2 linked regions of the Sphingobium yanoikuyae genome follow. Each later gene encodes a partner of the first gene's protein in a complex. Links are inferred from orthologs where the notes say so. Each region holds a gene or a part of one and is shown on either strand. Other genes may lie near its edges. The genes, in order: pnp and U0025_RS23115.

Region 1 (3,368 bases):
TCGAAGGCGACACCGGTTCGCCGGAAGTCCAGGTTGCGATCCTGTCGGAGCGCATCTCGAACCTGACCGAGCATTTCAAGGGTCACCACAAGGATAACCACAGCCGTCGCGGCCTGCTGATGCTGGTCAACAAGCGTCGTTCGCTGCTGGACTATCTGAAGAAGAAGGATGCGGCTCGCTACACCGACCTCATCACCAAGCTGGGCCTGCGCAAGTAAGCCTGCTAATAAGGGACGGCCCCATTCGGGGCCGTTTCCGATTCTAACGGACGTCCTTTTGGGGATGTCATTCGGGACGGGCGCAATCCGGCGCCCCGTTTCGTTTCAGGGGCCATACGATGCTCCACAACCGCCGCGGACCGGTTTCGTCCGCATATGAGGCCCCGCCCGGCAATAGGGCCAGGTGGGCAAAGGAACATATATGTTCGATGTAAAGAAAGTTTCGATCGAGCTGGCCGGCAAGACGCTGACCCTCGAAACCGGCCGGATCGCGCGTCAGGCCGACGCCGCCGTGCTGGCAACCTATGGCGAAACCGTGGTGCTGTGCGCCGTGACCGCCGCCAAGTCGGTGAAGGACGGCCAGGACTTCTTCCCGCTGACCGTTCACTATCAGGAAAAATATTCGGCCGCCGGCCGCATTCCGGGTGGTTTCTTCAAGCGTGAGCGTGGCGCCACCGAGAAGGAAACCCTGGTTTCGCGCCTGATCGACCGTCCGATCCGCCCGCTCTTCCCCGAAGGCTTCTACAACGAAATCAACGTCATCGCCCAGGTGATGTCGTTCGATGGCGAGAGCGAGCCCGACATCGTCGCGATGATCGCTGCTTCCGCTGCCCTGACCCTGTCGGGCGTGCCCTTCATGGGCCCGATCGGCGCTGCCCGCGTCGGTTACAAGGATGGCGAATATCAGCTGAACCCGTCGCTGGACGAAGTGAAGACCGGCGAACTCGACCTGGTCGTCGCTGCCACCAGCAACGCTGTGATGATGGTCGAATCCGAAGCCAAGGAACTGTCGGAAGACGTCATGCTCGGCGCCGTCCTGTTCGCCCATGAAGCGAGCAAGAAGGTCGTCGACGCGATCATCCAGCTGGCCGAGAAGGCCGCCAAGGATCCGTGGGAAATGGCCAAGGGCGACGATCTCGGCGCGCTCAAGACCAAGCTCAAGGATCTGATCGGTGGCGACATCGCCGCTGCCTACAAGCTGACCGACAAGTCGGCCCGCTCGAACGCCCTGAACGAAGCCCGCGCCAAGGCGAAGGCGATGTTCACGGAAGACGGCCTCGACGCCCAGACCGTGATGGCCGGCATCAAGCTGACCAAGAAGCTGGAAGCCGAAATCGTCCGTGGCGCCATCCTGAAGGACGGCCAGCGCATCGACGGCCGCACCACCACCCAGATCCGTCCGATCGAGGCGATGGTCGGCTTCCTGCCGCGCACCCATGGTTCGGCCCTGTTCACCCGTGGCGAGACGCAGGCGATCTGCACCACCACGCTGGGCACCAAGGACGCCGAGCAGATGATCGACGGCCTGACCGGCCTGCACTATGAAAACTTCATGCTGCACTACAACTTCCCGCCCTATTCGGTCGGTGAAGTGGGCCGCTTCGGTGCGCCGGGTCGTCGTGAAGTCGGCCATGGCAAGCTCGCCTGGCGCGCGCTGCACCCGGTGCTGCCGACCAAGGACGAATTCCCCTACACCATCCGCGTTCTCTCGGATATCACCGAGTCGAACGGTTCCTCGTCGATGGCCACCGTCTGCGGTGGTTCGCTCTCGATGATGGATGCGGGCGTTCCGCTGAAGCGTCCGGTGTCGGGCATCGCCATGGGCCTGATCCTGGAAGGCAGCGACTTCGCCGTCATCTCGGACATCCTGGGCGACGAAGATCACCTCGGCGACATGGACTTCAAGGTCGCTGGCACGGAAGCCGGCATCACCACCATGCAGATGGACATCAAGGTTGCCGGCATCACGCAGGAAATCTTCGAGACCGCTCTGCGCCAGGCCAAGGAAGGTCGCGCCCACATCCTGGGTGAGATGAACAAGGCCCTGTCCTCGACCCGCACCGAACTGTCGGCGCACGCCCCGCGCATCGAGACGATCCAGATCGACAAGTCGAAGATCCGTGACGTCATCGGCACCGGCGGCAAGGTCATCCGCGAGATCGTCGCCGAAACCGGCGCCAAGGTCGACATCGACGACGAAGGCATCATCAAGATTTCGTCGTCCGACACCGCCCAGATCGAAGCTGCCAAGAAGTGGATTCTGGGCATCGTCGAGGAAGCGGAAGTCGGCAAGATCTACACCGGCAAGGTCGTCAACATCGTCGACTTCGGTGCGTTCGTGAACTTCATGGGTGGCAAGGACGGCCTCGTCCACGTCAGCGAAATGAAGAATGAGCGCGTCGAGAAGCCGACCGACGTCGTGTCGGAAGGCCAGGAAGTGAAGGTCAAGGTTCTCGAGATCGATCCGCGCGGCAAGGTTCGCCTGTCGATGCGCGTCGTCGACCAGGAAACCGGCGAGGAACTGGAAGACACCCGTCCGGCCCGCGAACCGCGTGAACCGCGCGGGGACCGTGGTGATCGCGGCGATCGTGGTCGCGGCCCGCGCCGTGACGGCGGCGACCGTGGCGGTCGTGGTGGCGATCGTGGCCCGCGCCGCGACCGTGGCCCGCGCAGCGAAGGCAAGGGCGACGATGACGGCTCCAACGCCGGCCTGCCCGACTTCCTGACCCAGGACTGATCGGCAGCATCATCGCTGACAGGAAAATGGGGCGTCCGGTTCGACCGGGCGCCCTTTTTCGTGACGAATCCTGTCAGGGCTGATTTCGATCAAGGCGCGGGGGGCGACATCTGATACGGTCGCGTCACGGTTCCTGGGGGAATGTCCATGCAACGCAGCAATGAGCGGTTTGTCGAGCGCCTGCCGCTCGTGCTTCCAAGACCGGTCTATGGCTATGCCCTGAGCCTGTTGCTCTGCCTCCTCGCCTGGCTGGCGCGTGTTGCAGCGGAAACGCTGCTGCCGGTCGGCTATCCCTTCGTCACCTTCTTCCCGGCGGTCATCCTCTCCTCCTTCCTGTTCGGGGTGCGGCCGGGCATCTTCGCCGCCATCATCGGCGGGCTGCTGTCCTGGTATTGCTTCATCCCGCCCTTTTATGCGCTGGCCTTCAACCCCGGCGTCGCCATGGCGCTGATCTTCTACACGATGGTCGTGGCCGTCGACATCTTGCTCATCCACTTCATGCAGCGCGCCAATTTCAACCTGGCGGTGGAGCGGGAGCGCAGCCGCGCCCTGGCCGAGAATCGCGAATTATTGTTCCGCGAACTCCAGCACCGCGTGTCGAACAATCTTCAGGTGGTGGCCGCCATGCTCTC
Region 2 (3,561 bases), 4.2 Mb from region 1 along the record:
ATGCCCGCCGCCTTGACCAGATCACCCGACATGTCCGCCATGAAGGCTTCGGTCTCGGCGTCGCGCAGGATGCTCTGGGCCAGCGCCGGCCGCGCCATCAGCATCAGCGACCCCAGCAGAAGCGCGGCAAGGCGCAGCCACCGCGTCATCGTGCAAAGCCTTGATGGGGAAGGGGAACAGGCATTGGCCCGATTTATGCCCTTCTCGCCCTGAACATCAAGTGAAGCCACGAAAAACGCCGCCATCCGACCCCTGGGGCTGGATGGCGGCGTTTTTCATTCAGGCCTGTGCCCTGGCCTTATTGGCCGAAGGTGCGCTGCCACCAGCCACGGCGCGGTTCGCCATTCTCGTCGCTCTCGGCCTCGGCGGCGGGGTCGGCGGTGACGGCTTCGCTGGCCGGTGCAGCCGCAGCCGGTACCTCGGCGGGTGCGGCTGCGACTTCGGTCACGGCCGGCGCGGCCTCGACGGCGGCTTCCTCGGCGACCGGTTCGACCTTCTTCTTGCGGGTGCGCTTGGGCTTGGGCTTTTCGGCCAATTCCTCGGCAACCGCTTCGACGGCGGGCGCTTCGGCTGCCGCAGCGGCTTCGGCCTCGACATCCGCCTTCTTCTTGCGGGTGCGCTTGGGCTTGGGCTTTTCGGCCGCTTCCTCGGCAACCGGCTCGGCGGCGGGCGCTTCGGCAACGACTTCGGCCGGGGCTTCGGTTGCTTCGACGGCAGCCGGCTCGGCGGCCGCGTCCTTTGCCTTGCGGGCACGGGGGCGACGGCGCGTCTTGGGCGCTTCCTCGGCCGGGGCTTCTTCCGGCGCCGCTTCGGCAACCGGAGCCGCCTCGGCAGGCGCAGCCGCTTCGGCTTCGATCACCGTCTCGGCGCCGTCCTCGCCAGCGGTCTCACCGGCTTCGGCACCCGCTTCGCCACCTTCGCGACGGCGGCGACCGCCACGGCGACCGCGGCGACCACGACGACGGCTGCCGCCTTCGTCCTCGCCCTCGACGGCCGGCTCGGCTGCCACAGCTTCGGCATCGGTCTCGACTTCGGCCGATTCCTCGCCTTCTTCACCGTCTTCGGCGCCATTGTCTTCGCCGGTCTCGCCCTGCGCATCATCGCGCTGGCCACCGCGACGGCGGCGACGACGGCGACGGCGGCGTCCGCCTTCGCGTTCCTCGCCCCGGTCACCGCGCTCGCCACGCTCCTGACGTTCGGGGACGGCCTCTTCCTCGATCTCTTCCTCTTCTTCCTCTTCCTCGATCACGTCGAGGTCATCCTCTTCCTCCGCGAGCGGGGCATAGGTGACGACGCGTTCGGGGCGCGGACCGCTGGGCTCGACCGACATGCGGGCGCCCTCGATCTCGCCATCGGGCAGGACGACGATGCGCACGCCATAGCGCTGTTCGATCTCGTCCAGTTCGCGGCGCTTGTTGTTGAGGACGTAGAAGGCGGCTTCCTGGCTGGCGCGCAGGGTGATGACGCTGCCGCGACCACGGGCGGCCTCTTCCTCCAGCATGCGCAGCGCGCCAAGGCCCGCCGACGATGCGGTGCGGACCAGGCCGGTGCCTTCGCAATGCGGGCACTGGCGGGTCGATGCTTCCAGCACGCCGGTGCGCAGACGCTGGCGGCTCATTTCCATCAGGCCAAAGCCCGAAATGCGGCCGACCTGAATACGGGCGCGATCGTCCTTCAGCGCCTCCTTCATCGCCTTCTCGACCTTACGGATGTTGGAGTTCATCTCCATGTCGATGAAGTCGATGACGACCAGGCCTGCCATGTCGCGCAGGCGCAGCTGGCGGGCGATTTCGCGCGCGGCCTCCAAATTGGTGGCAACGGCGGTCTGCTCGATGCCATGCTCGCGGGTCGACCGGCCCGAGTTGATGTCGATCGACACCAGCGCCTCGGTCGGGTTGATGACCAGATAGCCGCCGGACTTCAGCTGAACGACGGGATTGTACATCGCCGCCAGCTGGTCCTCGACGCTGGCGCGCTGGAACAGCGACACCGCGTCGGCATATTGCTTCACGCGCCGGGCATGGCTCGGCATCAGCAGCTTCATGAAGTCCTTGGCGGCCTTGTAGCCATGCTCGCCCTCGACGATCACTTCCTCGATATCCTTGTTATAGATATCGCGGATCGCCCGCTTGATGAGGTCGCTGTCGTTATGGATCAGCTCGGGCGCGGCGGCGCGCAGCGTCTTCTCGCGAATCTCGTCCCACAGGCGGGCGAGATAGTCGAAGTCGCGCTTGATCTCGGGCTTGGTGCGCTGCAGGCCGGCGGTGCGCACGATGCAGCCCATCGACGAAGGCAGCGCCATTTCGGCGATGATCGACTTCAGTCGCTTGCGATCGGCTGCATTGCTGATCTTGCGCGAAATGCCGCCACCATGGCTGGTGTTGGGCATCAGCACGCAATAGCGACCGGCCAGCGACAAATAGGTGGTCAGCGCCGCACCCTTGTTGCCGCGCTCTTCCTTGACGACCTGCACCAGCAGCACCTGGCGGCGCTTGATGACGTCCTGGATCTTGTAGCGACGGCGCAGCGCCATGCGCTTGCGGCGCAGCTCGTCGGCCGCGTCGTCGCCCTTTTCGCGCTTGCGTCGGTTCGGGCGGCCGCCTTCGTTTCTTTCGCCTTCGCTGGCTTCGGCTTCGTGGGCGCCTTCCTCATCGTCATGATGGGTCGCTTCCACGACCTCGACGCCATCGTCGCCGGCGGCGTCCTCATCCTCGTCATAATCGGCGCGCAGCGCGGCCTCTTCCTCGGCATGCGCGCGTTCCTCGCGCAGCAACGCCTCGCGGTCTTCGCGCGGAATCTGGTAATAGTCGGGATGGATTTCGCTGAAAGCGAGGAAGCCGTGGCGATTGCCACCATAATCGACGAAGGCCGCCTGGAGCGAAGGCTCTACGCGGGTGACCTTGGCGAGATAGATATTGCCCTTGAGCTGCTTGTGCTCAGCGGATTCGAAGTCAAATTCCTCGATCCGGTTTCCCTTGACGACCGCGACCCGGGTTTCTTCCCGGTGGCGCGCATCGATCAGCATACGCATTGTCATTTATGTGTCTCCGGCGATGGCGGCCGCAGGCACTGGGCCGGGCCGCCACGCGATAGTGATGGGACGGCCGTGCGCGCGCCGGGTTCGGCGCGCGAGGCGGCATCGTCCAGGTTTGAAGGAAGAATTGCGTGTCTGCTGCGTCGGCAGGGCCGGACAGTGCGCCGGGCCGGACCATCCACGCCACAGCACCCGGTATCGGGGCCAGCGTGGAAGGAAAGTCATGCCTCATGCAGCGTCAACCTGTTGCGCATCGGCTCGAGCGACAGGCGCGCGCCGATGCAAATAATCAAGATCCGCAAAGGACCTTATTGATATGGTCGGTCCTCCCGGAATGTGAAGGGGTAGCAGTCATGGGCGCGCTGGGCAACGGTCCCTGAAAAGATTATGTCTTTATGATGACCTTGATCGGTCGGCCGGCGATTCATGCTGAAACCGATATTAACCGTTTCATTTTACCCCGTCACAACAGCCGATGCTTAATCCGAAATTCAGCGTGGGGACGCTGGACGGATAGACGTCATGAA

What was found.
Region 2: the proteins of pnp (region 1) and U0025_RS23115 are in contact, whole or in part, in a cryo-EM structure (PDB 9QH0), measured with the Escherichia coli proteins. The link is inferred for Sphingobium yanoikuyae from one-to-one orthologs.

Annotation. Positions count from the first base shown.
Region 1 is NZ_CP139979.1:746,641-750,008, forward strand. Bases 23-3,078 are described here. They hold pnp (polyribonucleotide nucleotidyltransferase), read left to right. Parts: upstream 23-420; coding sequence 421-2,736; downstream 2,737-3,078. Other genes in these bases: rpsO (30S ribosomal protein S15), read left to right, coding at 23-218; U0025_RS03510 (sensor histidine kinase), read left to right, coding at 2,884-3,078. Also shown: more of rpsO, read left to right, coding at 1-22; more of U0025_RS03510, read left to right, coding at 3,079-3,368. UniProt on the Escherichia coli protein: Involved in mRNA degradation. Catalyzes the phosphorolysis of single-stranded polyribonucleotides processively in the 3'- to 5'-direction. Also involved, along with RNase II, in tRNA processing.
Region 2 is NZ_CP139979.1:4,949,738-4,953,298, forward strand. The notes cover bases 99-3,347. They hold U0025_RS23115 (Rne/Rng family ribonuclease), read right to left. Parts: upstream 3,038-3,347; coding sequence 299-3,037; downstream 99-298. Other genes in these bases: U0025_RS23110 (M48 family metalloprotease), read right to left, coding at 99-149. Outside these bases: more of U0025_RS23110, read right to left, coding at 1-98; U0025_RS23120 (N-acetylmuramoyl-L-alanine amidase), read left to right, coding at 3,557-3,561. UniProt on the Escherichia coli protein: Endoribonuclease that plays a central role in RNA processing and decay. Required for the maturation of 5S and 16S rRNAs and the majority of tRNAs. Also involved in the degradation of most mRNAs.